One region of the Corynebacterium matruchotii genome, then DNA from elsewhere that is predicted to be linked to it. Evidence: riboswitches for the same ligand, from Rfam matches in the RefSeq annotation. Region 1 holds a riboswitch; the other holds the start of a gene.
The links. Region 1 has a riboswitch for thiamine pyrophosphate ahead of HBA49_RS07730 (ECF transporter S component). Riboswitches for the same ligand answer to the same signal wherever they lie in the genome.
Positions count from the first base shown of each region.

Region 2: linked by a shared signal. The riboswitch ahead of thiM (hydroxyethylthiazole kinase) and the one ahead of HBA49_RS07730 (ECF transporter S component) in region 1 are both predicted to bind thiamine pyrophosphate.

Region 1 covers NZ_CP050134.2:1,727,210-1,741,787, forward strand. The annotation lists gene typA (translational GTPase TypA) at 1-942, opposite strand, end outside; gene HBA49_RS07690 (Rv1157c family protein) at 1,446-2,246, shown strand; gene HBA49_RS07695 (ribonuclease FAU-1 family protein) at 2,246-2,779, shown strand; gene arsC (arsenate reductase (glutaredoxin)) at 2,913-3,269, shown strand; gene HBA49_RS07705 (trypsin-like serine protease) at 3,274-4,083, shown strand; gene HBA49_RS07710 (peptide ABC transporter substrate-binding protein) at 4,080-5,684, opposite strand; gene HBA49_RS07715 (nucleoside/nucleotide kinase family protein) at 5,714-6,259, opposite strand; gene HBA49_RS07720 (energy-coupling factor transporter transmembrane component T family protein) at 6,266-7,018, opposite strand; gene HBA49_RS07725 (ABC transporter ATP-binding protein) at 6,999-8,441, opposite strand; gene HBA49_RS07730 (ECF transporter S component) at 8,472-9,095, opposite strand; TPP riboswitch at 9,095-9,216, opposite strand; gene HBA49_RS07735 (2-dehydropantoate 2-reductase) at 9,363-10,250, opposite strand; gene HBA49_RS07740 (DUF808 domain-containing protein) at 10,278-11,243, shown strand; gene HBA49_RS07745 (hypothetical protein) at 11,421-12,191, shown strand; gene HBA49_RS07750 (GNAT family N-acetyltransferase) at 12,210-12,713, opposite strand; gene HBA49_RS07755 (hypothetical protein) at 12,874-13,197, opposite strand; gene HBA49_RS07760 (hypothetical protein) at 13,387-14,547, shown strand; gene HBA49_RS07765 (carboxymuconolactone decarboxylase family protein) at 14,563-14,578, opposite strand, start outside.
Region 2 covers NZ_CP050134.2:2,218,348-2,232,925, forward strand. The annotation lists gene rplO (50S ribosomal protein L15) at 1-171, opposite strand, end outside; gene rpmD (50S ribosomal protein L30) at 175-360, opposite strand; gene rpsE (30S ribosomal protein S5) at 363-986, opposite strand; gene rplR (50S ribosomal protein L18) at 1,024-1,425, opposite strand; gene rplF (50S ribosomal protein L6) at 1,428-1,964, opposite strand; gene rpsH (30S ribosomal protein S8) at 1,980-2,378, opposite strand; gene HBA49_RS09885 (hypothetical protein) at 2,620-2,880, shown strand; gene HBA49_RS09890 (CPBP family glutamic-type intramembrane protease) at 3,083-3,925, opposite strand; gene HBA49_RS09895 (hypothetical protein) at 3,934-4,485, opposite strand; gene HBA49_RS09900 (bifunctional hydroxymethylpyrimidine kinase/phosphomethylpyrimidine kinase) at 4,569-6,761, opposite strand; gene thiM (hydroxyethylthiazole kinase) at 6,765-7,601, opposite strand; TPP riboswitch at 7,605-7,701, opposite strand; gene HBA49_RS09910 (flavin reductase family protein) at 7,793-8,341, opposite strand; gene HBA49_RS09915 (acyl-CoA dehydrogenase family protein) at 8,334-9,389, opposite strand; gene HBA49_RS09920 (OsmC family protein) at 9,393-9,941, opposite strand; gene HBA49_RS09925 (ABC transporter permease) at 10,775-12,067, opposite strand; partial or broken gene HBA49_RS13025 (ABC transporter ATP-binding protein) at 12,503-13,153, opposite strand; gene HBA49_RS09935 (efflux RND transporter periplasmic adaptor subunit) at 13,238-14,578, opposite strand, start outside.

The sequences.
Region 1 (14,578 bases):
GTCGCCGATCATGATGTTGTCGATGCCGGAGATCGCCGCAATGTCGCCAGCGACCATAGCTTCGGAGGTGGATTCCCGGTCCACGCCAACAGTGCGAAGCAGTTCGGCAATCTTCACGTTTTTAATGTGCTGGTTGCCCTCGTCGTCGTAGTGAATCCACGCAACCTGTTGGCCTTTTTTCAGGGTGCCGGCGTGGATACGCACCAGGGCGATGCGTCCCAGAAAGGAAGAAGAGTCCAGGTTGGTGACATGCGCCTGGAGGGGGGCGTCGATGGTGGCGGACGGCTCGGGCAGTACCTCGTGGATGACGTCGAAAAGCGCCTGAAGATCGGCGGCGTCAGGAACGTTGCCATTGCCCGGATTTTCGGTGGACGCCTTGCCTTCCCGGCCGGAGGCGTAAAGAACCGGCAGGTCGAGGAGGGTTTCGGCGGCGGCCGCGGCCTCGGGGTCGTCCAGCGCGGAAGCCAATTCGAGGAGGAGGTCTTGGGATTCCTCCACCACCTCGTCGATGCGGGCGTCGGGGCGGTCGGTCTTATTCACCACGATAATGACGGGCATTTTGGCAGCCAGGGCCTTGCCCAACACGAACCGGGTTTGTGGCAATGGCCCCTCGGAGGCGTCGACAAGCAATACCACGCCGTCGACCATGGAGAGCCCGCGTTCAACTTCGCCACCAAAATCGGCGTGGCCAGGAGTGTCAATGACGTTAATAATGAGGTCATTGCCGTCCTTGCCTAGCCCCTTGCGGCGAATGGCGGTGTTTTTTGCGAGGATCGTAATGCCTTTTTCTTTCTCTAGATCACCGGAGTCCATGACGCGATCAGCAACTTCCCCGTGGTCACCAAAGACGCCGGACTGTTCCAGCATGGCGTTCACGAGGGTGGTTTTACCATGGTCGACGTGCGCGACGATGGCGACATTACGAAACTCTGGATGAGACAACGAGTGCTCCTAGGGGGAAGAAAATGAAAACGAAACAACCTTACTCCACCACATGGGGGTAGCGCACATTCGACACTTATGGGTGAGGTGTTAAACACGTCTTTCCGCAATGTCGCCCCAGATCTCACCAAGAAGCTGCACATCTGATATTTAGCTTTTTACCTGCATTTTTTAGCTTTTTACCAACCTCTCTTCAGCAAGATCTTTCATCGCTCTCATTTTCGGGTTTTACCTGTGATTTTGCTTGAATTACAGCAGTGTAATGCTGATTTTTCTCTAACCCGGTCTTGACTTTCTGTCAGCTAATATTACTGTGATTACTGAAACGCAAGTGACTAATGATGCAATTGTGATTGGAGTGATTTATGGTTTTCCTTCTTAAAACCTTTCTCAACGAGTACACTCCCTTGGTGTACGAAAGGTCACAATGCGCCTTTAGCACTCGTTATTCAACGTTTTATCAATCCAAACCACCACACCCCTCAACGTGAAAGGTTGCCACTGTGCTACCAGCGCTTTCTCGCCGCGCCCGGCGCGCACTTGTTGGTGCGCTCACCGCAATTACCCTGACTGTGAGCGGAGCCACCGCGGCCTCCGCGGAAACCCCCCAAGAATTGGCTAAAAAGAAAGAAGAAGAAACCAAGATTGCCCTAACCGCGGCCATGGCCATTGGTGCCGGCAATCCCCTACCGGCAATGCCGATTTCGCTCATGGCCGGCCCCAAGGATTTCATGCCCGTAGACAATCTCGGCCGACCAAAGAAAGAGATTCTCGACCAGGCCCGTAACTTTGCTAACTCCACCCCAATGCCGGATCAGATCCGTGGCGCCATTCTCGCCGGCATAATGTTCTGGGAAGGCGGCGGCAAGTCGGAAATCAAGCTGCCGGAAGGCGCCGCCCCCAGGTTCAAACAGTTCTATTGGCCGTCGATTGCTTCGAAGTGCATTAATGCCCAGTCCGATGCCATTGGTTCGGGCATTGCCGTACCCGGGCCCACCGTCATCCCCGTACCGGGCGCCAAGGAAGGGGAAACCGCCTTCCTGTTTACCGCCCTGGGAACCGGCAAGCTCAATAAGACCGACATGAAGGTGTATTGGTTCAATCTCAATACTTTCAAGAGTGGTGTTGCACCCCTCGGGGGTAATGGTATTAATCCCGAAGGCCCAGCTACTGTGAGTGGCAATGCCCCCACTGGGAAGGGAAATGTCATTGCTGTAATGGATGGGTCAATCGACACGATAGAGAAAGAAAGTAATGCCCACTGCTCGTTTATTCCAACGGCCGCTTTCTTTGAGGTGAACTAATGACAAATCTACATCCAGTGAAGGAAGAAACCTTTAACCTGAAGGCCAATACGAATATTGACCCCAAAGGCTTCCTGCGCCGGGTAGATACCTATCGGGAAACCGAATTCGGGTTATACATGGCGCGTGGTGCCGACCACCCGAATTTTGGTTATCTAGAGAGCTGGCTTCTGCCAGAACTAGGACTACGCGCTAATATTTTTCACTACCGTGATGGGGTGACCGAGCGGGAAGATATCTACATTGATGTGGTGGAGATTTCCGTGGAAAATGACGTGTGGACTACCCGGGACCTGTATGTAGATTTGATTTGGAATAACGGGAATGGTGTGGAGGTTGTCGACATTGATGAGCTTGCCGCTGCCACATCAGCAGGGTTGATTTCGGCCGAAGACGCAGAGCGCGCCATTGAGGTGACATTGGCTGCGGTGGAAGGAATTACTCGCCACAACGATAGCCCAGCCCAGTGGTTGAAGTCACAGGGCATCACCATTGATTGGGCGAAGAACGTTACTTTGGTGCCGGTTCCATAACTTCATCCGCCTTGTGTGTTTATAACAGCGTCACCGGTCATGTCTCCGCCGTGTGGCGCTGTTATTTGTTTGTCTCGCCGATTCAGCGTGACGAGAAAGTTCATGTCCAGAATTTTTAGAGAATGTTATAGGTATGGGTTCTACTGTTACGATTTACCATAATGCGGATTGTTCCAAGTCCCGCGCCGCATTGGCGTATTTGGCTGAGCATGCACCGGATCGTGAGGTGATTGTGGTGAATTATCTCGACACCCCACCAAGCAAAAGCAAACTTGCTGAGCTCATCCGGCGGGGTGGTATGGGGGCACACGATCTGATTCGCACTGGCGAAGCCTGGTACCGCAAATTAGCATTAGACGAGACCATGAGCGACGATGACTTATGTGCCGCCATGGCTCAGCACCCAATACTTATCCAACGTCCCATTATTGAAACTGATAGTGGCGTGGTCATAGCCCGCCCCATAACAAAGATCGCGGAGGTCTTATAACCCCATGTTGAACTGGATGAAAAAGGCTGCGGTTGCCGCAGCGATTGCGATAGCTTCCTCAACCATAGTGGCACCGCCGGCGGGTGCTATCGCTGGCGGCCGCGTGAATAATGCCGACAGCCTGGCATTGCTTATTTTGGGTGGGTCGCAATGCTCCGGCACGGTTATCGCTCCCGAATGGGTGGTGACCGCAAAGCACTGTGTTCACCAGGGGAATTCCGCGATCTTCATTAAGAAGGAAAATTATTACCCCAAAGAGGCGGTGTTACACCCCAAGAACGATTTGGCGTTGATTCGCCTGGATCGTCCGACAAGCGCCACCCCCACGCCATTAGCAACCTCGCATTTGCAGCCGCAGGAGCGGGCAACTGTTGCGGGTTGGGGCGGTGACGAGCTCACGGGTGCGCTCATGGCCGACGCGGTGGTGCAGCGGCGGGTGCATAATCTGCCCGATCCGCTGGCTGGGGTGACGGTGATCGAGTCCCAGATTGAGCGGGGGCGAATCCAATTGGGTGATTCCGGCGGCCCGCTTTTCGACGACCAAGGGAAGCTGGCTGGTGTGCAGTCCGCAGCCGCCGGCCCGGGGACGGTGGCGTTCCACGTGCCGGTGACGGAAAATGTGGAGTGGATTTCCCGACATGCAGGCATCCCCCAGCCGCAGGTGACGGATCAGCCCAGTGATGATGTGGATGCTGCGAAGTATCCGACGGTAGTGCCACAACCGCGGATCCCGGTGACCGGCAGCTCAGTGTTGGAGTCGGTGCTGAATTATGGCCTGGATCTGCGGTCTATCCCCATCCCCATGTCCAGCTAGTTTTTGATGATTCGGTAATACAGTGGGGTGGAATCCCACCCGAATTTCACCTGTGACACCTGGGTGGAGTACCCACCCACGGCGTTATTATTCCACAATGGGATGGACGGTAAGTCCCGAAATAATACCTCCTCGGCCTGATGGTAGTAGCTGATCGCGGCCGCGGAGGTTTTTGCTTTGTCACCGGCGGCCACAAGGTTGTCAAACTCTTCCGAGGTGTAGTCGCCATTATTGGCGCTGCCACCAGTGGCGAATGAGGTGACCAGGAAGTTACTGATGAGGGGGTAGTCGGCCTGCCAGCCGGCGCGAAACGAGCAGCCAATGGTGTGGCGGGTGATGTCATTCCGTAGGGCCTTGTAGTTAGGATAGGGTTTCCCGACCGCATCGATGCCCAGGTTGTCTTTGAGTTGTTCAACCACGGCATCCACCCAGGCTCGGTGCCCACTGTCGGCGTTATAGGCGATGGCGAATTCGCCAATGTAGGGGGAAATAGCATTCGCCTGGTCCCAGAGTTCCTTGGCTTTGGTGGGATTGTAGCGCAGCACCTGGTGTCCGGGGATGCTAGCGGAATATCCCTTGACGATGGGGGCGGTGAAATCGACCGCCGGGGTGTACACGTTGTTGTAAATGGTGGTGGTGATTGCTTTCCGGTTGATGGCCATGGAGATTGCTTGGCGGCGCAGGTTTCCCTCTTCCCCGCTGAAATATTCCAGCTTTTGGGGGATGGTGATGAATTGGTTGACGGCGGTGGGTTGGTTAATCGCCCGATCCCCCAGGACGGCTTCGAACGTCGAAAAGGCGTTCGGCGGCATGGTTTCTAAAATATCTAATTTGTTGGTCAGAAGATCCTGGTATGCCTGCTCGGCTGTGGGGTAAATCATGAACCGCAGCCCATCATTTCGGCTTTTCCGGGGTCCATCGTAATGGTCGTTGGTCAACACCCGGATTTCTTTATCGTGTGTCCAATCCGCCAGCGTGTAGGGCCCATTGCCGACGGGGTGTTCGCCGAAGGCTGCCATGTTCTCGAACGCCACATCGGGCAGTGGGTAAAACGCAACATGTCCCAGCCGGTCGGGGAAATCTGCCAAGGGTTCGGCCAGTTCAATGGTGAAGGTGGTGTCGTTGACGATTTTTACTCCGGTGAGCGAGCCACTGCCGTCCGCGGTATACCCTTTGATCGGTTTGAAATAATTACTCAGGGACTGTTCATGGGTAACCGCATAATTCCAGGCTTTCACAAAATTATGGGCCTTCACCTCAGTACCGTCGGCGAATCTGGTTTTCCGCAGCGTCACCGTGTAGGTGCGGTCGCCGTCGAAGTCAATGGATTTGGCCACATCATTATGGGTTTTGCCGTCGGCGTCGTAATACACCAGGCCGGCGAACAAGGCGGTGATGACTTTCGTGCCGCCGGTTTCATTGGTGTCGGCTGGCAGGAGTGGGTTTTGTGGCTCAGCACCCCACACGGTGATGAGCTTGCGGGAAACCTCGTCTTCGCCGTTTCGGCGCACCGCCGTATTACAGCCCGTGAGCACTAGGGCGGCAATGGTAATGGTGGCAAGGATGGTCGCCACAGTGCGGATCTGATGATGTATCGGCATGACGCATTGACCTCCAGCAACGTAACGCGTTACTCCACATAGTATGTGATGAAGTCGTAGGCGCGGCGCACAACCTGCCCGGCATCCAACCCAGTGGTGTCAATCCATAGCGTGGGGACGAGGTCACCCAGACCCTGAGACTGCACAGCATAGTGGCGTTTTTCCTGCTCAGCCCACATTTCCCAGTAGGGTTCATAATAGGGGTCGCGCCGCATAGCCCGCCGGTAGCGGGTTGTGGCTTCGCCGGTGAGCATGATCGCCGCCACCTGGTGATCGCTTATCGACGCGGCCCGCAGCGTTTCAGCGGTGACCGCGCCCGCGCCCTCGATGATCTTCGCACCCGGCGGGACCGGCACCCACTCCCCTGCCCGATCATTCGCCCAATCCCACCGGTAGTAGCCGGGATCGGTGGTTTTGAGCACGCTGGCGGCAATGATGTCGGACCCCGCGGCAAGCCCAGACCAGCCGGGATAAAAATCATCCATATGAATCACGGGCAGCCACAGCAGGATCCCCAGGCGAGTGGCCAGGGTGGTTTTACCGGAGCCGGAGGGGCCATCGACCAGCACAATCATGGTGTTTCAGGCCCCCAGGAACCGGAACGAGCCGCACCACACCGCAATGATGATGGACATGGCCCCGGCGACAGCGCACGCCACCACCAGCAGGGTTTCCGCCCGCCCCCACCGGGATTCCCGCGCCCACGTGCGGGACACATCCTTCCCGAAACCCCGGGCCTCCATGGCGGTGGCCAGCTTCGTGCCCCGGCGCAGGGCCAAAACCAGCAGGCCAAACGTCATGGTCAAGGCCCGCCGAACCCGATTATGCCCGTCAAGCCCCCGCACCCGGCGGGCCCGCCGCATCGCCTCCCAGTCGCGCTGAAACAAGCTCACAAGCCGGGCGCCGGCCACCGTCCCAATGACAAACCTGGGTGGAAACTTGAGGATCTGGCTGAGCCCATCCCCCAGCTCGGTGGGGTCGATGGTGCCGAGCAGCACAATGACGGGCAGGCCCACGGCCAAAACCCGCACCATGATGGCAGCAGCCAACCCCAACGAATTATCGGTCACGTGTGCGAAGGCAACCGAGAAATATTCCCGGCCCTCGGGCCGGCCATACAACGCCATGGAAATACCCGACACCGGTGCTATCAGCACAATCGGCAGGCCACGGCGGAACAGCACCCGGTAGCTCACCCCCAGAATTGGGGCGCCGATGATCGTGCACGCGAGCGAAACCAGGGCGGACACCAGGTCGATACTCACCAACAGCGGGGTCGTAAACACCAAGAGCGCAATGACCCGGGCAACCGGGTTAACAGCCTGAAGATTCATGCTCACCCCCGGAAACAGTCCTGGTCATGGCTCGGGTGTGGTCGGCCATGGCATGGTAAAATAACTCATCGTGGGTGACCGACACCACGGTCACCCCGTCATCGGTGAGTCCCCGCAACAACTGCACCAATTCAATAAACGTGGTGCGATCCTGGCCGAAAGTGGGCTCGTCGAGAAACACCACCCGCGGCGTATTAATAAGCGTTGTGGCCACGCTCAGGCGACGTTTTTGGCCACCAGACAGGCTAAACGGATTCGCCTCCGCCAACTGTTCCAACCGCAATTGGGCCAGAATCTCCCCGGCCCGCTGTCGAACCGTGCCCTCCGGCAGCCCCAACACCTTGGTGGACACCAAAAGCTCCTCCAGCACCGTGCGGGCCACAAACTGATGTTCGGGATCCTGAAACACATACCCCATGCGCCGGGCCAGATCCCGGGACCTCCACTTATAGGGGTCCCCGCCCAACCCGGCGGCAATGTCGGGGTGCACCCCAACCGTGCCGGCGTGAGTGGGCAGCAACCCGCACATGCTGAGCAGCAGCGTCGACTTCCCCACCCCGTTCGGGCCGGTAATCACCGTCGACGCCCCCCGGGAAATCGACCAGGTAATCGGCACCATTCCCGGCAGCGGCTGCCGCCACCCGGTCACAACATCGTGCAGTTCAATGGCACTTTCCCCAGAGCCTGCCGCGTGCCCACCAGGCTCGAACACCGGATCGTGCCCGGGCATCCAGATGCCCGCGCGGGCGAGACTGTCACCGTAGTCGGCAATGATCCGGCCGATAGGGGCGTCGACAAGCAATTGGCGTTCCCCCAACACCATGCACCGATCAACCACCCCCTGCCAGGTAGCAACCCGGTGCTCAACAATGATCACGGTCGCACCGGTCTCCGCGGCCACCCGGGTGACGGCACGCACCACCTCCTGCACCCCGGCAGGATCCAGGTTCGCAGTCGGCTCATCCAGCACAATGATGTCCGCCCCCATCGCCAACACGCCGGCAAGCGCTAACCGCTGCTTCTGGCCCCCGGATAATTCCGCGGTCGGATGATCCAACGGCAGATCCAACCCCACCAGCTCCAGACCACGGCGCACCCGGCGCCATGTTTCTTCCCGGGAAACCCCCAGGTTTTCGCAGCCAAACGCCACGTCATCGCCGACCCGGGAAGCAATCACCTGCGAATCCGGGTCCTGCAACACCATGCCCACCACACCCGACACGGTGAGTTCCCCAGAGAAATCGCCGTCGTCACTGCCAAGCACCCCGGCGATGGCTGCCAAGAGCGTTGACTTGCCGGAACCCGACGCCCCTAAAAGCAGCAGTTTTTCGCCCCGGTCCACGGTAAAATCCAGGTCGGAAAAGGCGGGGTTCTTCCGACTGGCATGCCGGTACCCAAAGCCTCGCGCAGTAATGATTGCCATGGTGTTACCTCACACCCAACCCCACGCGGGTTAGGCGTCCACCACGGCGCGTCGTTCCCGGCCGACCGCAAACCGGTCCAGCGCCCCGGTGCGGGCCAGGGAAATCACTAGGAAATACCCCACCCCACCAGCTAAAACCGCGCCGGACACCAGTAGGGAACCCAGGTACATGGTGTTGTATGCCATGCCCTTCGCGGCGTTGCCGGAGATAAACAGTTCCAGCACGAACGCCCCCACGGCGGACCCCATGCCGGCCAGCACCGAGGTGACGAGCCCGAATTTCCGGTAGACGAAAACCGCGAAAATAAGCTCCGCGCCCAAGCCTTGGGCCAGGCCGGAGTACACGGTTTCAATGCCCCACTGGTTGCCGATGCCGGCGGAAACACAGGCGGCCACCACCTCGACGAAAATAGCGGCGCCGGGCTTGCGGATGACCAGGCCACCGACGACGCCCCCGAGGAGCCACATGCCGGTGGCGATGCCGCCCAGGCCGGGGGTGACGGCGTTGGCGGCGGTGTACCAGGCGTAGCCCACGCTGTTCCACACCCAGAAAATAAGGCCGATGGCGACCGCGAACACCGCGGCGATGATGATGTCGATGACTCGCCACGCCAGCAGTGGGCGGGCCGGATTGGAACTGATGGTATTGGCCATGTTCATGATCTCTTTCTTCCTAGCGCCGGTATGACCCGGATCAGGTTCAACGATTCGACGCACCATGTTTTGCGTCATCTCAGCCCACCTACATCAGGGGTGAACACTCGTGTATTTTTAAGCAGAATATAAAACGAATCTGCGTAATGCAAGCCTTATCGGGGGTGGATCGCCGGGTGGCTCGTTTTTCGGCATGCCCAGTTGACCACCGCCGGAGCCCTCGTGTCCGCCGCTACCCGAACCGCTATGCGAACGATACGTGACCGGTTAGTGAGCGACCGGATGGGCCTCGATGGCCTCCACCACCAGCCGATGGAGCGGTGCCACCACCCCGGCGCGGCCGGCCATGCGGCAGATGGCCCCCACCTGGGCGTCTAATTCGTTGGGATTGCCGGCCACAATGTCGCGTTGCATGGAGCTGGTGCTGGCGGGGTCCTGGATGTCGATGAACGCCATGGTGTCGGCCACAATGGTTGCGGGCAGTGCCACCTGGTTGGCCTGAGCCACGTGGGCGGCCTCGGTGATGAGTGCACGCAAGCTGTCCCGGTAGGTGGTGCGGAGCACGCCGATGGGTTGGTTCATGAGGGCCCCGAGGGCGCCGAAGGTGGTGACGAAGAGCGCCTTGGCCCACACGTCGGCGAGGATATCGTCCCGAATGGCCGGAGTGATAGGGGTTTTCGATAAGATTTCGGCGAGTTGGGCGGTAAGATCCCGGGTAGCTGGGTGGAGGCTGCCGAAGGTGAGGGTTTGAATATTACCGTCGTGGCAGGTAATTCCGGGGGCTAGTCTGGTGAGGAAGCTGCGTACGACACCCGGGATGACGTGTTCGGGCCCGTATTTTTCTACGGCCAGGTGTGGCATTTCCACGGAGTTTTGCGTGGTCAGGATGGTGGTTGTGGCGGGAAGTTCAGGCAGGTCTACGGGGCCTAGGGTTTTGGTGGCGAAAATGACGAGGTCGGCGTCGTCGGGGATGGTGTGGGCGACGTGGGCGTCGATGCGCAGGGTACCATCGGGGCCACGTAATTCCATGGGTGATTGGCTGAGCCAATCAAATGTGGCGCCTCGGGCGATAAAGGTGACATCGGTGCCGGCTCGGGACAGGTGCACACCAAGCCAGGTTCCGACGGCCCCGGCACCGTATACTACAATCTTCATAATTTCTACTGTAAGTGAGGTTTCATTATGCCCAGTGGTCTTGCCGCATTGCTTGACGACGTGGCCCTGATTGCCAAAGCCGCCTCTGCCAGTGTTGATGATGTGGCTGCTGCCGCGGCCCGCACGTCGGCCAAGGCCGCCGGTGTGGTGATCGACGATACGGCCGTCACCCCACGGTTTGTGGCGGGTGTGACGCCGGCGCGGGAGTTGCCGATTATTTTCCGCATCGCCAAGGGCTCGGTGGTGAATAAGATCGCCATTATTTTGCCCATCTGTTTGTTATTGAATGCCTTGGCGCCGTGGGCGCTCACACCGCTGTTGATGTTAGGCGGCCTGTACCTGTCGTTTGAGGGTGCGGAGAAGGTGTGGGAGTTTTTCTCTGGTCATAATGAGGATGCGGAGGAAAAGGCCGCGGCGAAGGATGAGAATACGTTGGTGCGGGGTGCGATCACCACGGATTTAATTTTGTCCGCAGAGATCATGGTGATTTCGCTGAATGAGGTGGCCACCAAGAGTTTTTGGATGCAGCTTGTGGTGCTGATCGTGGTGGCCTTTGTGGTGACTGCCATGGTGTATGGCGCGGTCGCGGTGTTGGTGAAGATGGATGATGTGGGGTTGAAGCTGTCCGCGGGGGAGAACGCGTTTCGAAAGAGGTTGGGCCATGGGTTGGTGACTGCCATGCCGAAGGTGCTGCACACGATTTCTATCATTGGCATGTTTGCCATGTTGTGGGTGGGGGGCCATATTCTGCTGGTGGGGGCTAATGAATTGGGGTGGTATGCCCCTTATGAGTTGGTGCACGGGTGGGCTCATCACGTGGCGCACCTGGGCGGGTTTGTGGAATGGCTGGTGGAAACGCTGTGTTCGCTGGTGATTGGCCTGGCCGTAGGGACGATCGTTGTGGTAGTGCTGCATTTCACGCCTCGCCGTAAGGCGAAAGCCCCCGAGGGTGCGCATGACGCCGAGGGGAAACCTGCGACCTCTGACGAATAGGCGGCAGGTATTTGTCAGGCGTCCACCCCCGCGGTGTTGTCGGGCAACATGGTCTGAGCTGCAAGGATCGCACGTCTGGGATTGGGGGGCGCAAGTTTTTAGCTACGGGAGTTTTACCGGACTTTCGCTGAATTAAGCTAAAAGGAGTAATGGCATAATCGGCGAAAGGGTAAGACTATGATGCGGCCGGCGCGGCGACGATTCGGGAAGATAGTGACAACGCTGCTGCTTCTCCCCTATTTGAGTGGTTGTGCCATTCCGTTTGCCCAGCAGTTCACCACCGGCGCTGGGGGTGTGTCTCCTTCGACCACGGTTGCTGCTCCCACCGCCACGACTTCGGCTGATGATGTGTCGGCCGGTGCGGCGGGGGGCTCGTCGAAAAGTTCGAAGAAGTCTAGTGCCGGCGGGGAGGAAGACGATGATCTTGTTGAGGATCCCAAATATTATTCTGCGTGCACGTTCCAGCACCGCAGCAAGGATGGGTTGCCGGAGGGGGAGAAAAAACCGGTTTCGGAGGCTGGTTCAGCCGATTATCCGGTGATGAAATTCCTGGGCTTGGCCCGCACAGTGCAGGGGGACACGTTTGTGTTCATCAAGTTCAAGCCGCCGATCACGAACTCCCGGGAGACAAGTTTTACTATTTATCCGAATCAGGAGCGTAAGGAGTTCATGCAGATTCGGGTGGCGCGGGATGCGGTTACGAGCACAACCTATGGGCGCGATAACCCGAACGACCTGTCCAATCGGGAGACCGGTAGCAAGGAAGCATATTTTGCTAGGGATCAGATTAACGATCCACGGTACAGCGGTAATGATGTGATTTTGGCGCGGATTGATAAGAAATATTCTCGCTCGTATCGGTTGGAGTCAGTGCTGACCATGGAGACCGATACGACGGTTTCGGAGTGTGCGTATAATCCCGACGATCCAAATAATAAGGCTTCGTAGGGGCGGTATCGTGCGTGGCTATTGCAGGTTTTTGAAATAGCGGGCGACTGGCCACCGCTGATAGCCTGCCGCTTCGTAGGTGTGTCGGGCGGGTGCGTGCCCCGGGTCGCCGCCGGTTTCGACCATCATCATGGTCATGCCGGCTGCCCGGGCCCGGTCGTGGCTGTGGTCCATGAGGGCGTGGCCGATGCCGCGGCGTTGAAATTGTGGGTCGACGGCCAGAATATACACCTCACCCATGGAGTCTTCTGGGTGGATTCGGGTGCAGACCCAGCCCGCTAGCTGCGGGGTTTCCGAACCGTTCTGACCTTGCAGCATTGCCACATCCACGGTGTGTGGTTCGTTGTCGAGGATCTTCCCCAGGTCGCTCAGCTGCCGTTTCTGCCATTCCTCCGGGTAGAACGCACCATAAACGAAACCGGGCACTGCGGCTTTGAGCTGCGGAAACACCGGCTCCCAGGCGCGTAGCGCTAGGTCGAGGGCGGCCTGACGCATTGGTGGTTCGTAGGGGATAATGTTCATGTTGGTTGTTTCCGTTCTGTTTTTGCTTGTCGACGCGCGACGCTAGCGATCATTGTCTAACGTATCGACTACCTTGTGCTTCTCGATCCGCAAAAGCGATCATGCGCCACAGTGATTCAATCCTATTTCCAGCAGCTGAATGAGCTTCCCTGTGAGTTCATCATCGTATATATGGTTCAATAACGTATACCTTCATTCCTCGTAGCGACTCTAAATCGACTACTGGGTCCATTGCTGCGAATTTCCGCACATTCTTCTGAGTAAGACCAATAATAGGGTCCTCCCAATCAGGATTATCAAAATCCCTATCATTAACCCACAAAGCCAAAAACGGTATCTTTAACTCCAGGTCAAGCCACGCACCAGACTCCACCAAATCATCCAAAAGTACCTCAGTAAAATAATCACGCATCCCTGGATACCGCCCCAACACTGCAGGTGGACGGGCTTCGTCAGCAACCCGCTGAAACAAACCTTTCGCCATGACCATCACCAACTGGATTCTCTGGAGGAAATTCTTTAGGTACCAGACTACCCATCTGGTAGCGCTTTCGAATGCCATTCCGGTTCACCTCTGGTCTCATGGCATATCCCATGGCCGTTCTCCCCCACCCGAACCTATAATAGGTACCACCTATCTTATGGCATTGACCCCGACGTTATTGGAGAACATATGGTTCCGGAATTAGTCCTTGCCGACCGCGTGCTTGCCCTGCATGACCAGTTGCTGACCGAGAAAGACATCCATGCGTTTCTTCTGGATACCGCCAAGTTTTTAGGGGGAAAACCGATAGAGATGTATGGTCCGGGGATCCGGTTTCGGTGGCTTATCGGCGACCGGATCATCGAAATGCGGGTGGGCATGCGAGGCGGCCAGCACTTGCTCACGGTACGGTCGTTTGACCGTAAACTCATCATGGATACCTATGAGTATTCGTCGTTAAATCAGTGGCTGCCGGACCTATGCCCGCCGCTTTACCTCTGGTCGGCATTGCTCGGCCCGGCACCAAAAAATGGTTGGTGGTGGCCGGGGTTTCCGGTGGTCACAACGTGGGATATTTTTGCGGTCACCATTGGCCGCATGCTGCAACACCTGCCGACCGATATTGCGCTAACCCCACCGAAATGGCGGGTTGGACTAGCCTACTTGTGGAATATTGGTGCGATCCCCTCCGGTTTTGGTGGAGTATGTGTGAGTGGTGAACGGGATGGTCTTGGTATTGATGCCGGTGCGGTCGGGATGAATCTGCTCATTCCCCGCACGCATTTGGATGCAGGGCTCGTGAACGTGACCGATGTGATCGCCGGCATGACACCCGGTCACTTGCTGTCGGGGGTGGAACATTTCGACGTTGAGGGGTTTGATTCGTGCCCCGTCACACCTGGCTATGACGGTCCTCAGGCGACCGGGGTGCCGCGACCTGGCATCACCCTCGACGAATTGCGGGCAATTATTATGACGGAGGTTCCGCCCGCCACGCCAGCACCATTGTCGCCCCTTGGCACTATGCCGCCCCAGATTGCGCTCACGATTCCGCAGGCCATCGACGCTATTGTCGACGCGGTCACTCACGAACGTTTCGAAACAATCCAGGTGTCAAAATCTCCCCAGGTAGGCGTCGACTCGCTCCAGGTCATCGACTACGCCCGGCAGCTTTGCGACGCCCTCACGGACCGATTCGGCTTCCCAATCGGTTTGGCGGCCAGTAGCGACCACCACTTCATGCGCATCTTTCAGATTGGTGGCGTTGGGGTGCAGGTGACCAATGCCCGTGATGAGGTAGCGGTCGTTATTAACCAGCTTGATACCATCTTGAGGGAAACGTATTGCTAGCAAGCATAGAGGTGATTAGCCATCCGATTCA
Region 2 (14,578 bases), 490 kb from region 1:
GGGCATTTGGCCACCTTCGAAAGCTGCCGAAACTTGCTTCCGAGCCTTGGTACCCTTGGTACCGCGACCAGCGGTTTTACCCTTGGAACCCTCACCACGACCCACACGAGTCTTGGCCTTATTCGCACCCTTTGCTGGGCGCAGATCGTGAAGTTTAATCACATCGCTCATTGGTTATTCCCCTGCCACTTCTTCGACTACCACCAGGTGGCGCACAACCTGAATCATGCCGCGCACAATGGGGGTGTCCTGGCGTACAACAGAGTGATTGATGCGGCGAAGCCCTAACGACTGCATGTTTTTGCGTTGTTTAGGGTTAGCACCAACCAGTCCTTTTTTCTGGGTGATCTTCAGGGCCATGGTTAAGCCTCCTGTCCTGCGCGTTGCCGCAGCATCCGAGCGGGGGCGACTTCTTCCAAGCTCTTGCCACGACGGGCTGCAACTTCTTCGGGGCGAACCAGTTGCTTCAGGCCGGCAACGGTGGCATGCACCACGTTGATGGCGTTGTCAGAACCGAGGGACTTGGACAGAATGTCTTGAATACCAGCGCATTCCAGCACTGGGCGGGCAGCGCCACCAGCGATGACACCAGTACCGGGGGCAGCCGGGCGGAGCATCACGATGCCGGCTGCGGCTTCACCCTGGACCGGGTGGGTGATGGTGCCACCAACCATCGGGACGCGGAAGAAGTTTTTGCGTGCTTCTTCGGCACCCTTTTGGATTGCGGCGGGGACTTCTTTGGCTTTGCCGTAGCCCACACCCACCATACCTTTGCCGTCGCCAACAATGACGAGGGCGGTGAAGCTGAAGCGGCGACCACCCTTGACCACCTTGGACACGCGGTTAATAGTCACCACGCGCTCAATGTATTGGGAGCGTTCGTCTTGTTGCTGATTACGACGATCGTCGCGGCGGCCACCACCGCGGCGCTCGTTTTTATTGTCGTCGGCGGAGCGTCCGCCGTCACGCCGTTCACGTCCGGACATTAGGCGTTCCTTCCGTTGTTGTTAATTGCGGTAGCCATTAGAATTTCAGACCACCTTCACGAGCTGCGTCGGCCAGAGCGGCAACCCGGCCATGGTATTTGTAGCCACCGCGGTCGAATACGACTTTTTCAATGCCGGCTGCCTTAGCGCGTTCAGCGATGAGCTGACCAACCTTGGCTGCTTTGGCTTTCTTGTCGCCTTCTACTGCTGCCACAACCTTCTCCACGGAAGATGCGGCGGCAAGGGTGTGACCAGCGGTATCGTCGATCACCTGCACATGCATGTGCCGAGCAGAACGGAACACAGCCAGCCGAGGTGCTTCGGGGGTGCCGCGCAGGGTCTTGCGAACGCGGACGTGACGGCGCACCCGAGCCTCGCGGCGACGAGCAGAGATATCTTTGCCGACCGGCAACCGCTTCTCGTTGTTGTTGTTGCTCATGTTTACTTACCCGTCTTTCCGACCTTGCGACGGATCTGCTCGCCTTCGTAACGAATACCCTTGCCTTTATAAGGATCGTCCTTACGCAGCTTGCGGATAATGGCGGCGATCTGTCCGACTTTTTGCTTGTCGATACCGGAGACTGACAGCTTGGTGTTGCCGTCCACGGCGAAAGTAATCCCCTCCGGGGGCTCGATGAGCACCGGGTGGGAGTAGCCCAGGGAGAATTCCAGATTCTTACCCTTGGCGGCCACACGATAACCGACACCGAAGATTTCCATCTTGATGGTGTAGCCTTCGGTCACGCCCACAACTAGGTTGTTAATGAGCGAGCGAGACAAACCATGCAAGGACCGGTTTTTCCGGTTGTCATCGGGACGGGTCACCAGAATCTGGTTGTCCTCGATAGCAACTTTAATAGGTTCGGCAACGGTGTGGCTCAGGGTACCTTTGGGGCCTTTCACCTCGACAAATTGGCCGTCGATTTTGACGTCGACATTGGCGGGGATGGCGATAGGTGTCTTACCAATACGTGACATTTCTGCGCGCCTCCCTTACCAGACGTAGGCGAGAACTTCTCCGCCTACACCTTTCGCATAAGCCTGACGGTCGGTCAGTAGACCCTGGGACGTGGAGATGATTGCCACACCCAGACCACCGAGCACCCTTGGCAGGTTATTGGATTTTGCGTACACCCGCAGGCCCGGCTTGGATACGCGTCGCAGACCAGAAATGGCGCGCTCCCGGGTGGGACTGTACTTAAGTTCGAGCGTCAAGGTTTTGCCCACCTTGGCGTCGTCGACAGTGTAATCAGCAATGTAGCCTTCGCTCTTTAAAATCTTGGCGATATTCACCTTGAGTTTGGAGGAAGGCATGGACACGGAGTCGTGGTGTGCGTGATTTGCGTTACGCACGCGCGACAACATGTCCGCAATTGGATCAGTCATGGTCATAGTAACGTGACCTGTTATGCCTTTCTCGTTGCGGTTCCTCTTGACCCGTTGCGTAATCCGCATAGCGTTACCGCATATTTTCCGGCCACTTTTCGCTTCCCATGCTCAATAGCGTGGGGCGCTCGCTGCCACAGTTATACGGTCGCACAAGGCGAGGGGCCTACAACAAAGTAGTTTTAGGTATATGGACGTGAAAAATAGTCCAGCGGGACACGTTACCGAAAAATGTGCTATTAGGCAAATGAGCTTTTCGACTGATGATAATGAATATTACGAGTTGGTGCACTTGTTTGCCCCGCAGAACAAGCAAAACCTGCCAGCATCTTCCGGGGACGAGATGAAGCTGAAGACTGCTGCAACGAAACGATTGACGAAGGCCAAAGCCGGGTACAGACGCTTATCGACGCCCATACTACCGGGAGAGACGTACAACGAAGTGTTTGGCACGAATGATTCGGTGAAGACGCCAGAGCCAAAGTCGAGCGAAGCCAGGAATTTTTGATGAATCGTAAAAGGATCCGCTCCTCACCACTGTCATGCCCACCATCGCTGTGGTCGGCGGTATCGCTGCGACCACTTTCGCGTTCCCGCCACAACTGCGGCAGATGTTCCGATTCTAGTAGGAAATGTTCTGAGCTGGAGTTGTGGTTTTATCGGGTAGCTGCGGCGGGGACTAAAAACCGAACTCCAGCTCAGCACCTGTTCTACCCGACGTAGGGGTTGTGCTGAGCTGCGGTTGTTGTGGCCCGACCCACCAGCAATCCGATCACGCACAGGAATGCTGCCGGCAGTAATCCCAGAACGATCAGATTGGGTGAGGCGATCTCCGCCGCGAATTGCCGCAGGATCACGGCATTCATGAAAACTTGGGTGATGACCCCAGGCCAGATCGACCTGGTGGCCCGAAACGCCTCGGTGTAAAACACAGTCCAGCACAGAAACATGGGGATGGTTGCCACCGCCATGGTGGCCCCGGTGACATTGAACTCGGCAATGTGGCTGTTATTGATCACCATGATGCCCCAGAAGGGCAGCCACCACACCCACCACACGCCGGCGACAATGAGGTAGATCTGCCACGACCGGAGGCGTAGTTTCAGGAGTTGATTGGCGAGATAGCCACGCCATAGGGTTTCTCCTACCAGGCTGGTGACCAGCAGCCACGGGAGGTTTCGTGCCACAACCTCCAGGTAGAAGGTGGCGTGAAGCGTCGAAAAGCTGATGGCATTGGCCAGGAAGCCAATGATAAGCGCGACCGCCAGGGCCGTGGGGCAGGCGAGGATGAGCAACAGGTATGTTGCGCCGGCGCCGCGAAGGTTTGGGGCGAAGCCGGCATCCTGCCAACCCCCGGTGACGGCACGTAACGCCACCACGGTGAGGAGCGGCAGGACGAGTCGCGGTAGTTCGCCGCCGGTGAGGTAGTCGTTCAGGCTGGTGGGAGCGGGTTGGCCAGTGAGCCGGTCGGTGAGGAGCCCAACCCATCCGCTGAGGAAAACCGCGCCGCCGAAGAGAATGAGGTTGCCGACCGTGCGTTTCGTATCTGTCATGTTTCACCTCAATCATTGGGGAGTACGAGATCGGGAAGGTGCTCTTTCACCTGGTCCAGGGGCTCATCGGCCATCACCACGTAACCGTCCCGCGCATCTTTGGTGGGCAGTAATGTCACCTTGTGGGGGATTGTTTCACTGCTGGGTTTGTCATCGCCCTGGTAGTGCTTGGTGGTGGTCACATAGATGATGGCTGTGACGGTGCCGTCGATTTTTCCCTTCACGTTATAAATAGCTATGTCACTCCGGGCCTGGGTGATGGGTAGAACTGTTGCCATACTGTCTCGTATCTCAAGGTTGAACCGTTCCGCAGCGGTCAATAATTCCCGGTCTATCGGAACCCCCGGAATCCCCTTACTAGATTGTGAACAATTTACTATCGCGCAATCCGAATTATTCCATTCGGCGTCAACCACCTTCTGATACCCCGTCATCGCACTGTTAATCGAGGCGATTCGGGGCTTTTCTACCCGAAAATGGTAAATGGTTGCGCCAATCAGCGCGAACGAAATGATAAGCAGAGACAAAACTACGTAGATAATCTTCCGCTGGCCCATCATCAGCCCCATCATAGTTGCAATAAACTGGGGTGGCGTGGCAACTACCCACGTTTTAGGAGGTGTATTTGCGACGCATTCGGAGGTTACCGGATCTCACTTCGGCTCGCCTGGTCGAAGAATTCGCGCTCATACGCGCACGCCACTTGGAATGCTGCCGTAGCCGCCGCCCGCTGCACACCGGTGGCCTGGACTAAGGCATGCTCTACCCGGCGTAGTGCCGCCTCGGTGGTCGTGACAAACGACTGGTCACCATAGGTTTTCAACCATTCATGGTAGGGGTGATCTGGGTGATTACTGGCTGCTAAGCACGCCCCCACCTCGGCATAGATCCAATAGCAGGGCAAGACCGCGGCAGCCCCAACCACGTAATCGTCACCATAGGCGGTGGCGGTAAGGAAGTTCGTATACCCCAAGGTCACGGGGCTGGTGTCGCCACTGATGCCACCCAACCACTCGTGATGCAATTGCGCCTCCACCACTAGACAATCCCGGGCGCTCTCCGCCCACTCCACCTGGTACTGCGGCTCACCCGCCTTGGCCGCCAACACCGCCAAAGCTCGGGAATAGTTCGCCAAATAGTGGGCATCCTGGTTCAAATAGAAATCGAACTCCCGTTTGGAAAGACTGCCATCCCGCAATCCCATAATAAATGGTAGCCCCATGATCTGTGACCACACCTCCCCCATGGAATCCCACAGGGACTGGGTATATGGACCCGCCGCCGGAATGGTTGGTCGATACCTCACTTCACCAGTGAATTTCCAAGGTTTTGTACTGGCGCACGCCGCCTGCCGCCGCACTTGGTGGAAATGATCTATGGGACCGTGCCCACCAGGTGTTCCCACCTCCAGGGCCGCCCCGGCGCGGATAGAATCGGCAAGCCAATAGCTCACCCATTCGATTGCTTCGGTGATGGTGTCGCCGGCGGCTAGTCGGGTGGCCAGTGCGGAGGATAGAGAACAGCCAGTGCCATGGGTGTTAGTGGTGTCGATTCGGGGTGTGGTGATGGTGGTGATGCGCCCATCGGGATACACCACGGCGTTATTGGCGAGCTTCCCGTCAAGGTGCCCACCCTTGGCAATCACAATGGTATTCGATTTCTGGGCAAATTCTGCCGCCTGGGACAGGGCTTCCTCGAACGTGCGTGCGGGTTCCGGGGCGCTGAGGAGTACCGCGAGTTCCGGCACGTTGGGGGTCACAATGTCCACATGATGAGCGAATTCGATCACGGCTTGTTCCGCATCAGGGTCGAGAAGCCGATCACCGCTGGTAGCGACCATCACCGGGTCGAGCACGACCAGAGGCATGGGGTGTTCCGCCAACCATTGCCGCACGCACGCCACAATGTCTGCACTGCCAAGCATGCCGATTTTCACGGCGTCAATGGTCACGTCCGAGACCACAGCATCGAGTTGTTCCCGCAGGAATGAAAGCGGTGGGGTATGAATCGACCGCACCCCATGCGTATTTTGCGCCACCAGTGCGGTAATAGCATTCATGCCATAGCCCCCGGCAGCAGCAATAGATTTCAGGTCTGCTTGCGCACCAGCGCCACCGGTGGGGTCGGTTCCGGCTATGGAGAGTACTCGCGGCACCGATGGGCGTCGCATAGCAAAGGCCGCCCGAAGCTCACCGGCAGCCGCCGCGGGGTCAGGGGACGACATGATTGCCGACACAACGCACACGCCGTCTACCTGCTGTAATTCGGCCGCAATATGCTTGTCGACGCCACCAATGGCCACGCTCTTCATCCCATGGGCTGCCGCCATTCGGGCGATCCGTTGCACCCCAGCCACCCCCAGGGGCGTCGCATGGTCGGGTTTTGTCTCGGTGGCACGCACCGGCCCAATACCGACCACGTCGGGAAGCCGCACCCCGGATGCGCGACAGGTTTCTACCACGTGTTCCAGCTGGTCGGCGGTTTCGATGCTGAGCCCCAACATCAATTCCGCCGGTAGCTGCCGTCGAGCCGCAACATAGGACAGGTCTCCCTGACCAATGTGGGCGTGGAGGCCCAGTTCGGCGGCGATATCCACATGATCGTTAATGAAAAGCGGGATCGTGCTCGGGTCAGCATTCGAAACAGCCGTCACCGCCTGTATTGCGTCTTTGAGCGCTTGGGCCCGCTGGCGGATCTGAGGCTTGGTGGCGTGTTTGTCTCGCAGCTGCACCACAGTCACGCCACCGGTAATAGCCTGGGTGACGATGGCGGGCACAGCGTCCGGGTCGGATCCGGGATCGGTGACGAGGTAAAGGTCCCAAATTGGTTCGCGCATGTCTTACTCCTCCTCGATTGTGACAAGCTCAGCGATGCGTTCAGAGGTAAGCTGGTAGAGCGCATCAATCCAGGCGACAGCGAAAGATCCGGGGGCGGATGCCCGTTGAGCGGCAACCATACCAGCGGCACCACTATGGGCGTGGGCCGCCACTACCGCATCATGCAGGTCGAATGCGTCCCGGCTGGCCACTGCAGTGCGGTGGGCGCCAAGGTAAGCTGCGACCAGGGCACCCAGGGAACAACCGGTGCCAATGACTAGTTGCATCATGGGGTGTCCAGAAACCAATCGGGTCACCCGGCGAGTGCTGACAATAACGTCCTGGGCCCCGGAAATGGCCACCACTCCCCCGGTTTGCGCCGCTAGATCACGGGCGGCGGGGATGGTCGCTTCTACTTCATCGGTGGCATCTACACCACGGCCACCGGCCCCGACCCCGGCCAAGGCGGCGATTTCCGAGGCATTACCACGGATTGCGGCGGGCCGGTACGCCAAGATTTCCCGGGAGAAAGCGGTGCGATGCGGCAAGGCTCCTGCGGCAACCGGGTCGAGCACCCAAGGGGTGCCAACGCTGTTGGCGCCGAGGATGGCCTGCCGCATGCCGGCGTATTGTTCCGCGGAGGGGGTTCCCGGGTTGATGAGCACCCCGGATGCGACACTGGCAAAGGCTGCGGATTCTTCCGGGGTGTCGCACATTGCGGGGGTGGCACCGGCCGCGAGTAACACGTTTGCGGTGACTTGGGTAACCACATTATTGGTGAGGCATTGCACGAGCGGACGAGTGTTCCGCATGGTGTCAATGGCGGCGATAAGCGCAGTTTTAGTGGCGTGATTCGGCATGAATGTGAAAGACCTCGACAATTCCTTCGCTAGTATGAGCTAGAGCAGGTTCAATGGGTGTGTTCTCAGCGCTCCAAGGAGCGCACCCCATGTCGATTTCCCAATGTAGCATAATTCGACGCCACCACCTGTCAGTTTGGGCTGACCCAGCTAGCCCCGTGTGCAGTGTTGGCGCCCCGGCCCGACTGGTTTCAGCCGAGTTCGTCAGGCCAGTGGTGGAGCTTGCCACGCTGGTAGATCAACGGCCGGGTTTCTTCCTCCCAACCACAATCATCCACGGTGACAGTGAGGATAACATGGTCGCCACCAACATAGCGGTCGGTGACAGTACCGAGGAACCAGGCTGCCGCGCCGCCGATCAGTGGCACCCCCACATCATCCCGGCTATCAATGCTTGTGGAATTGTCACGATGGGAGCTACGTCGCACAATGTTCACGCCGGCAAACCGGTCCAGACCGTGGCGGGCGAACTGTACCGCCAGGTGCAACTGGTCCTCGGCCAACACAGACACCCCGATGGGTGCGCCCACCATGAGGTGGGGGTGGGATTTGGACCTAGCGTCGATGCTGAGCAGCACCATTGGTGGTTCCAGCGACAGTGAGGTGAAAGCACTCACGGTGAGCCCAAGATCCGCCCCAGTTTCGGTGTCACGGGCGGTCACTACGGTCACGCCTGAGGGATAATTTCCCACGGTTTGTCGATAGTATGTACTATCCACCATTTTCATAGTGCTAAGCATGGGCCCTCGCTCGCTCCAGCTCCCACCGCAGCTGTGCTTCCGAAGGTGATTGCACCGGGATAAACGCTGCCTCCCGGAATCGACGTGACGCCGGCGAGCTCTTGGCATAGCCAGCCCCGCCCGCGACCCGCACCTCCACATTAGCGGCGGCAACCGCAACCTCGGCGGCCTCTAACCGTAATTCCAATAACTCCACGGGGCTAATATCCGAATTACCAACACGGGTAATAATGTTTTCCTGCCGCGCAATAATGTCAGAAACTTTCGCAGCAATATCCTGAACCTCATCGGCGAAGGTCGCATTCACCCCAAACAATCGTTCACTAGCAGCAACGATCGAAGCCTCGGCAACCCCAATGCATTCCGCGATTTGTAGGACCACAAACGTGGGCCGCACCTGGAGGATGAACGCATCAAAATCGTGGGTGAGAACCTGCGACTCTGACACGAACACATTTTCTAATGAAACCCAGGCGGAGGCGGTGGCGTTCAAACCCAATAGACCAAACGGTTTCCCAAACGTAAGCCCCTCAACGCCGCTCTCTACAAAGATGAGCAGTCGTTCACCATCATCAGTGCGTACCGCGGTCACCAGCACGGCATCATCATACAGGTTTGATGCCCAGTTCAATTTGCCGGTCACCCGGTATCCGCCTTCAACCGGAGTAGCGGCCAGTTCGATCTCACCGCAACCGGCGAATTCCTTGAACGCGGCAGCCATGCCGGTGATGCCGGGGCGGGCACCGGAACGCAGCGACTGTTCCACTGCCGACGCCGCCGGCTTGTTGGCATTGGCCAGATAGGTTTGGGTCATGAGGTGGGCCCAAATAGTGAACCCAACCGACAGGTCGCGGCGGGAGATTTCCCGAACAGTTCGAGCCGCGGTGAGCAGATCCGTATCGAGCAGGCCGACTTCGGCGAGGACCGGCAGAATGTAACGTGCGTCTTCGGTCCCTGCGTCAACTACCTTCGCTTTCTCACTCACAGTTTCGAGAATGCTGGGGTCAACGACGAGGGGTGCGGTAGCTTGTTCGATGATAGCGGTCATAGGTTATACCAATTCGGAGGTGAGGCGAGCGGGACGAGTGTAGGTATTAACCACGGGTGACCACTTGATGGCATCGCGGTGAATTTGGTCGAGGGTGTCACGGTCGGCGTCGCCTTCAAGCTTCACCTTGACGCGAACGTCGGAAACTCCGGGACGCTTGTCGTCGGAAAGGTCGCCAACACCCCAGGTGGGAGAAATATCAATGTCACCTTCGATATCAATTTCGATTGCGGTAAGGGTAACGCCACGGTGGGTGGCAATGGCCTGAATGCCTACGGAGATGCAGGCTGCGAGTGCGGCTTGAGCAACCTCGGTGGGGTTGGGTGCGGAGTCGTCACCTAGCAGCGCCGGGGGCTCAGACACAAGCACTGGATCCAACCCACGCACCTTGGTGTAATTACGGAATTGCCCGTCGGCCTCGGTGTGGGTGCGCACGGTCTTCCGGCCCCCCTCGGGGTTGTCGATGTTCTTCTGCGCAAGCTTGGCAAGCCCCTCCTTGTCGATGGGCTGGAGGGGTTCGCCTGGGTTGTGGTTGGGGGTGAGGTCACTCATGGTAAGACTCCTTCAATGTGTCATCGTTGATCGAATTAGGAACCGACACTAACACATAATTTCCAGGTTTGCATACTACTTAGTGCGCCCTTATTCGATAGGTTCATGGGTTTTTACAATCAGATAACCGTAAATAAATCGGTCCCTACCACCTGCGATATTAATTTTTAGACTTTTCCATTCGCCCTCAGAGATCATGAAAAGTAGACAGGATAGATCACTATGAATTAGAGTTAAATACCAGTTTTAAGACCGATCAGTCTACCAATGAAGACTAAGAGAGGTGCCGCAGGAAACCTATTATGCTCTCACCACGTGAACCATCAACAAGTGTTAGCGTTGGCTACCGCGCCACCCCTCGCTTCCTGCACGCTCAGCGTCACAACCCCGCGAACCAGCGGCCGCCATCGCCCGCGCGGCGCCGTTGATACTTGCCGACGCCCAGGGTTATTTCGCCGACCAAAACATCACCGTATCGCTGCGCAAATATGCCGGGTGGACAGGCCGTTATTCTCGCTAACATGCACCGCAACCGCAGCAACCACGACCGCCTCGACCCCAGGGAAGCAAACACACATTCGGTCCATAATTATCTAAGCCTTGCTATTAGCAATCTTCCTATCGCTTTGGCAGTTGGCTATCACCGCCGGCTGGCTCACAGAGTTAGCCCCTACCCCAGTGCGCACCATCACCAGTGTTACTGCGCATGTTGCGCTGTCCGATATCACCAAGTTGTATGGTTCGCACACGATGATTACAGATGTCGCACTGCTGGGAAATATCTGAAGGCTTTTCGACAACCACACGGAGCCGGTCGTCGAAAAGCTCGGAGATTATTCGTATCGTAGTGCCTCGATAGGGTCGAGTTTGCCGGCACGGCCGGCGGGGTACCAGCCGAAGAACAAGCCGATGACGAGGCAGAACATAAGGGATCCGATCATACCCATGATGGGCGGCATGGTCATGGTTTGGAACATGAGTTGGCATACCAGTGGCCCGAGGACGGCACCGATGGCCATGCCGATAAAGCCACCGATGAGGCACACCACCATTGCTTCAATGACGAATTGTCTGCGAATGTCTTTGCGGGTGGCGCCGAGGGCTTTACGAATGCCAATTTCGCGGGTGCGTTCGGTCACGGTGATGAGCATAATGTTCATGACACCAATGCCGCCAACCATGAGGGAGATAGCACCAATGCCAGCAATAGCGGCGCTGATGCCACCAAGGACATTGTTGACATTTTCTAATTCTTTGGTGTAATCCCGAACCTTCATTTCGTATTCGGGGTTCCCCTCAAACCGTGGTTTGAAATAGTCTGCAATGGTTGTCTTGATTTGTTGCAAATCTCCTGCGGCCGCCGGGGTGGTACGGAATGTGACTGACTGCCAGGTACCTGCCCGGTCGCTGAGCCGGGATTCCAGGGTGTAGGGCACGTACATGCTACTGGATTCCGGCCCACGCCCATTCAATAAGCCTTTCTTGGGTTCTTTGAGCACGCCCACAACAGTGAAGTCGCTGAGGCCGTCGTCAGATTCGAAGGTTATTTCTTTGCCGAGGGCGGCTTGGATATTGTCACCGAATATTTGTTTGGCAAGTTTATTGTTGAGCACCGCGACAGGTTTGTTATTGTCGATGTCGTCTTGGGTGAGGCCATGCCCCACTTCGATTTGGGAGTTATTTTGGACGAAGTAGTAGGGGTTGACGAAGAAGGTGGAGCCGTTGATGGTTTTACTATCATAAATGAGGTCACCACTGTAGGAGGAATTTCCACCAATGGACACCCCGGCTAGTTTGTCGCCCAGGAGGTCTTTGATCCGATCAATGTCATCGCTGGTGATTTCGTAGGAGGGGTCGTCGAGACGGCCGGAATAGTAGTAATATTCTTCGCCACCGGCCTGCTGTAATTCTTCCTCCGTAGGGATGGGCCGGGCTTCGGCGACTATTTCGACACCACCATCGTTGTTGAGGCTGGATAGGGTGTCTTCACGCAAACCATCACCAATGGTAAGGATGGTGATGACGGAGGCGATACCGATAATCACACCCAGGAGAGTAAGGGCGGACCGCATCTTATTGGTGCGAAGGTTCGACAGCGCCAGGGTGAGGGATTCAAAAATACTCACTTAGTCGTCACCTCCCGGGGTGGCCTTGGAATCGGAAGCGGACCCACCCGACTGACCAAACCTAGGCCAGGTAGCACCCGTACCAGTGCCGGTGGTAACGCCGCGCCAGGCTTCCCCACTCTGCCCCTGGGCGGTGGTAGAATGCCGCTGCGACTTCGATTTCGCCTTCTTCACCTTTGGTTTTGCCGGCACCTTCGGCTTGGTCGACACCGTTGGTTTGCCTGATGCTGCTGGCTTGGGGGCCGGCGTTGGCGATGATGCCCCGGCAGCCGGCGTCGAAGCTGCTGGCGTTGCATTTGTCGGTGATTGCGAAGCCGCCGCAGCCTTGGCCTCGGCGGCCGCAATATCGTCAGGCGTGATTGCAGTAAACGGGCCGGTTGCAGGGGCAAGCATGACCGCCGGCACAATCCCGTTCTGGGGGGCCGGCGGGCCGGTCAGTATGCCGTCGTTCATGGTGACAATGCGGGTGGTTTCCTCCGCCAACTCCGGGTTGTGGGTGATGAGTGCAATGGTCACGCCATGGTTTTGATTCAGGTCGTGAAAGAGGTCCATGACCATGCGACCGGTGGCGGTGTCGAGCGCACCGGTGGGCTCGTCGGCAAGCATGAGATCGGGCGAGTTACTGAGCGCCCGGGCAATGGCTACCCGCTGTTTTTGGCCGCCGGACAGTTCGGCGGGCAAATGATCGGCGCGCTCCTGCATGCCCACCATTTCTAGTAGATGGTTGGCGCGTTCTGTGCGGTCCTTGCGGTCTACGCCGGCGTACATCATAGGGAGTTCCACATTGCGACGCGCGGAGATGCGCCCAATCAGGTTGAAGTTCTGGAACACGAAACCAATGTGTTTGGAACGGTAGAGGGCGGCCTTGTCGTCGGAAAGCTCCAGGACGTCGACGCCATCGAGATTATAGGTTCCGGACGTGGGCTTATCCAATAATCCAATAATATTCATGAGGGTTGATTTGCCGGAGCCCGAGGTACCGACCACGGAAAGAAATTCGCCGCGCGCCAGGTTAAAGTTCACACCGTGGAGGATTGTGAGTTCGTTGGGGGTGCCGATATTGAAGGTTTTGACAATGTCCTGCATGTCGATGAGCAGGTCGGAGTCGGTTTCCTCCGCGGGGTTGCGTTTCTTCGCCATTTTCTGCCTTTCACTGCCCTGACTCGGGGGCTATCGTACTTCTGCCGCGGCGGTGCTTGTTGCAGTCCCACTGGCACCGCTAGCGCCGGCACCATCCGCGCCCCCGGGGGCTGCGGTGTCGACTGTGGCTTTCTGCCCCACGGATTGGCGGTATTTCGCGGCATCCACCAGGATCTTGTCACCCTTCTTTGCCTCGCCGGAAAGAACCTCCACATCGAAATCGGTCTTGCTGCCCAGTTTCACGGTGCGTTCCACGATGGTGTCGTCGGCGGCGATGGCCAGGACTTTTTTCTTGCCTTGGTCTTCGTACACGGCAGATTGGGGGATGACCATCTTATCAGAGGCCTCCCGGGTAATAATCCGGGCCTTGGCGGTGGAGCCCAACCGCAGGGTTCCCTTATTGCCTAGCACCTCGATCTCAACGGGGAAGTTCACCTTATTATTACTGCCACTGGCACCAGACGATCCACCGGAAGCGGAACCACCGGCCGAGCCACCACTGGCGGGAGTCGCTGGGGTTTCCTGTGGTGCCGCAACCGTGGAGACGAAGGAGACTTTACCTTGGAATTTCTTGTCACCAGTACCGGGGGTGGTGAATTCCACCCGCTGACCAACGGCAATCTTGGCGACGTCGATTTCTTTCACATTGGCGTGAACAATCATGCGGGCATCATCGGCAATGGTCATGAGGGCGCCATTCGCGGCCGACCCCTGCTTGGCGGCAACATTGGTGACCACCCCGTCGAAGGGAGCGCGAATCTGTGCGGAGGCGATATCGAGTTTGAGTTGGTTATCGCCGGCATTATTGGAGGCCTGGGCAGCCCGAGCATTCCGCACCGCATTATCAATGGCGGCCTGATTGTCTTCCATTTGGAATTGGGCATTGCGTTCCGCCACGGCAAGCGCGGTAGCAGCATCCTTTTTTTCTTCGAACGTCTTAGCGACATTACGTTGATCAGTGACGAGCTTATTGTCGGCCTGAGCCAAGGTGGCCTCGTAGCTGTCCTGGGATTCCCGCAGGTTCCGGTCGGCGGCCTGTAGCTTATTGGTCACGTCGGCGGCATCCAGCCCGGAGTCAATAGTATTACGGTATTGTTTGTTTACGGAGTTTTGCAGGGTTTCCACCCGCTCTTCGGATGCCTTGATTTGCGCCTGGATCTGGACCTGCTGCTCCGGGCTAGCCCCATCGAGTTGGGCCTTGAGCTCCGCAAGATTGCTCTGCTCGGTGGCCAGTGATCGGCGTTCCGTGTCCTGGTCTTGGAGGGTTCCTACCGCCTTGAGACCCATGCGAGCAGCCTCAACGTTAGTGTTCATGCTGTCCTGGCGGGCATTTTCGATCTTGGACTGTTGGGCGGCGATGTCTTGCTGCTT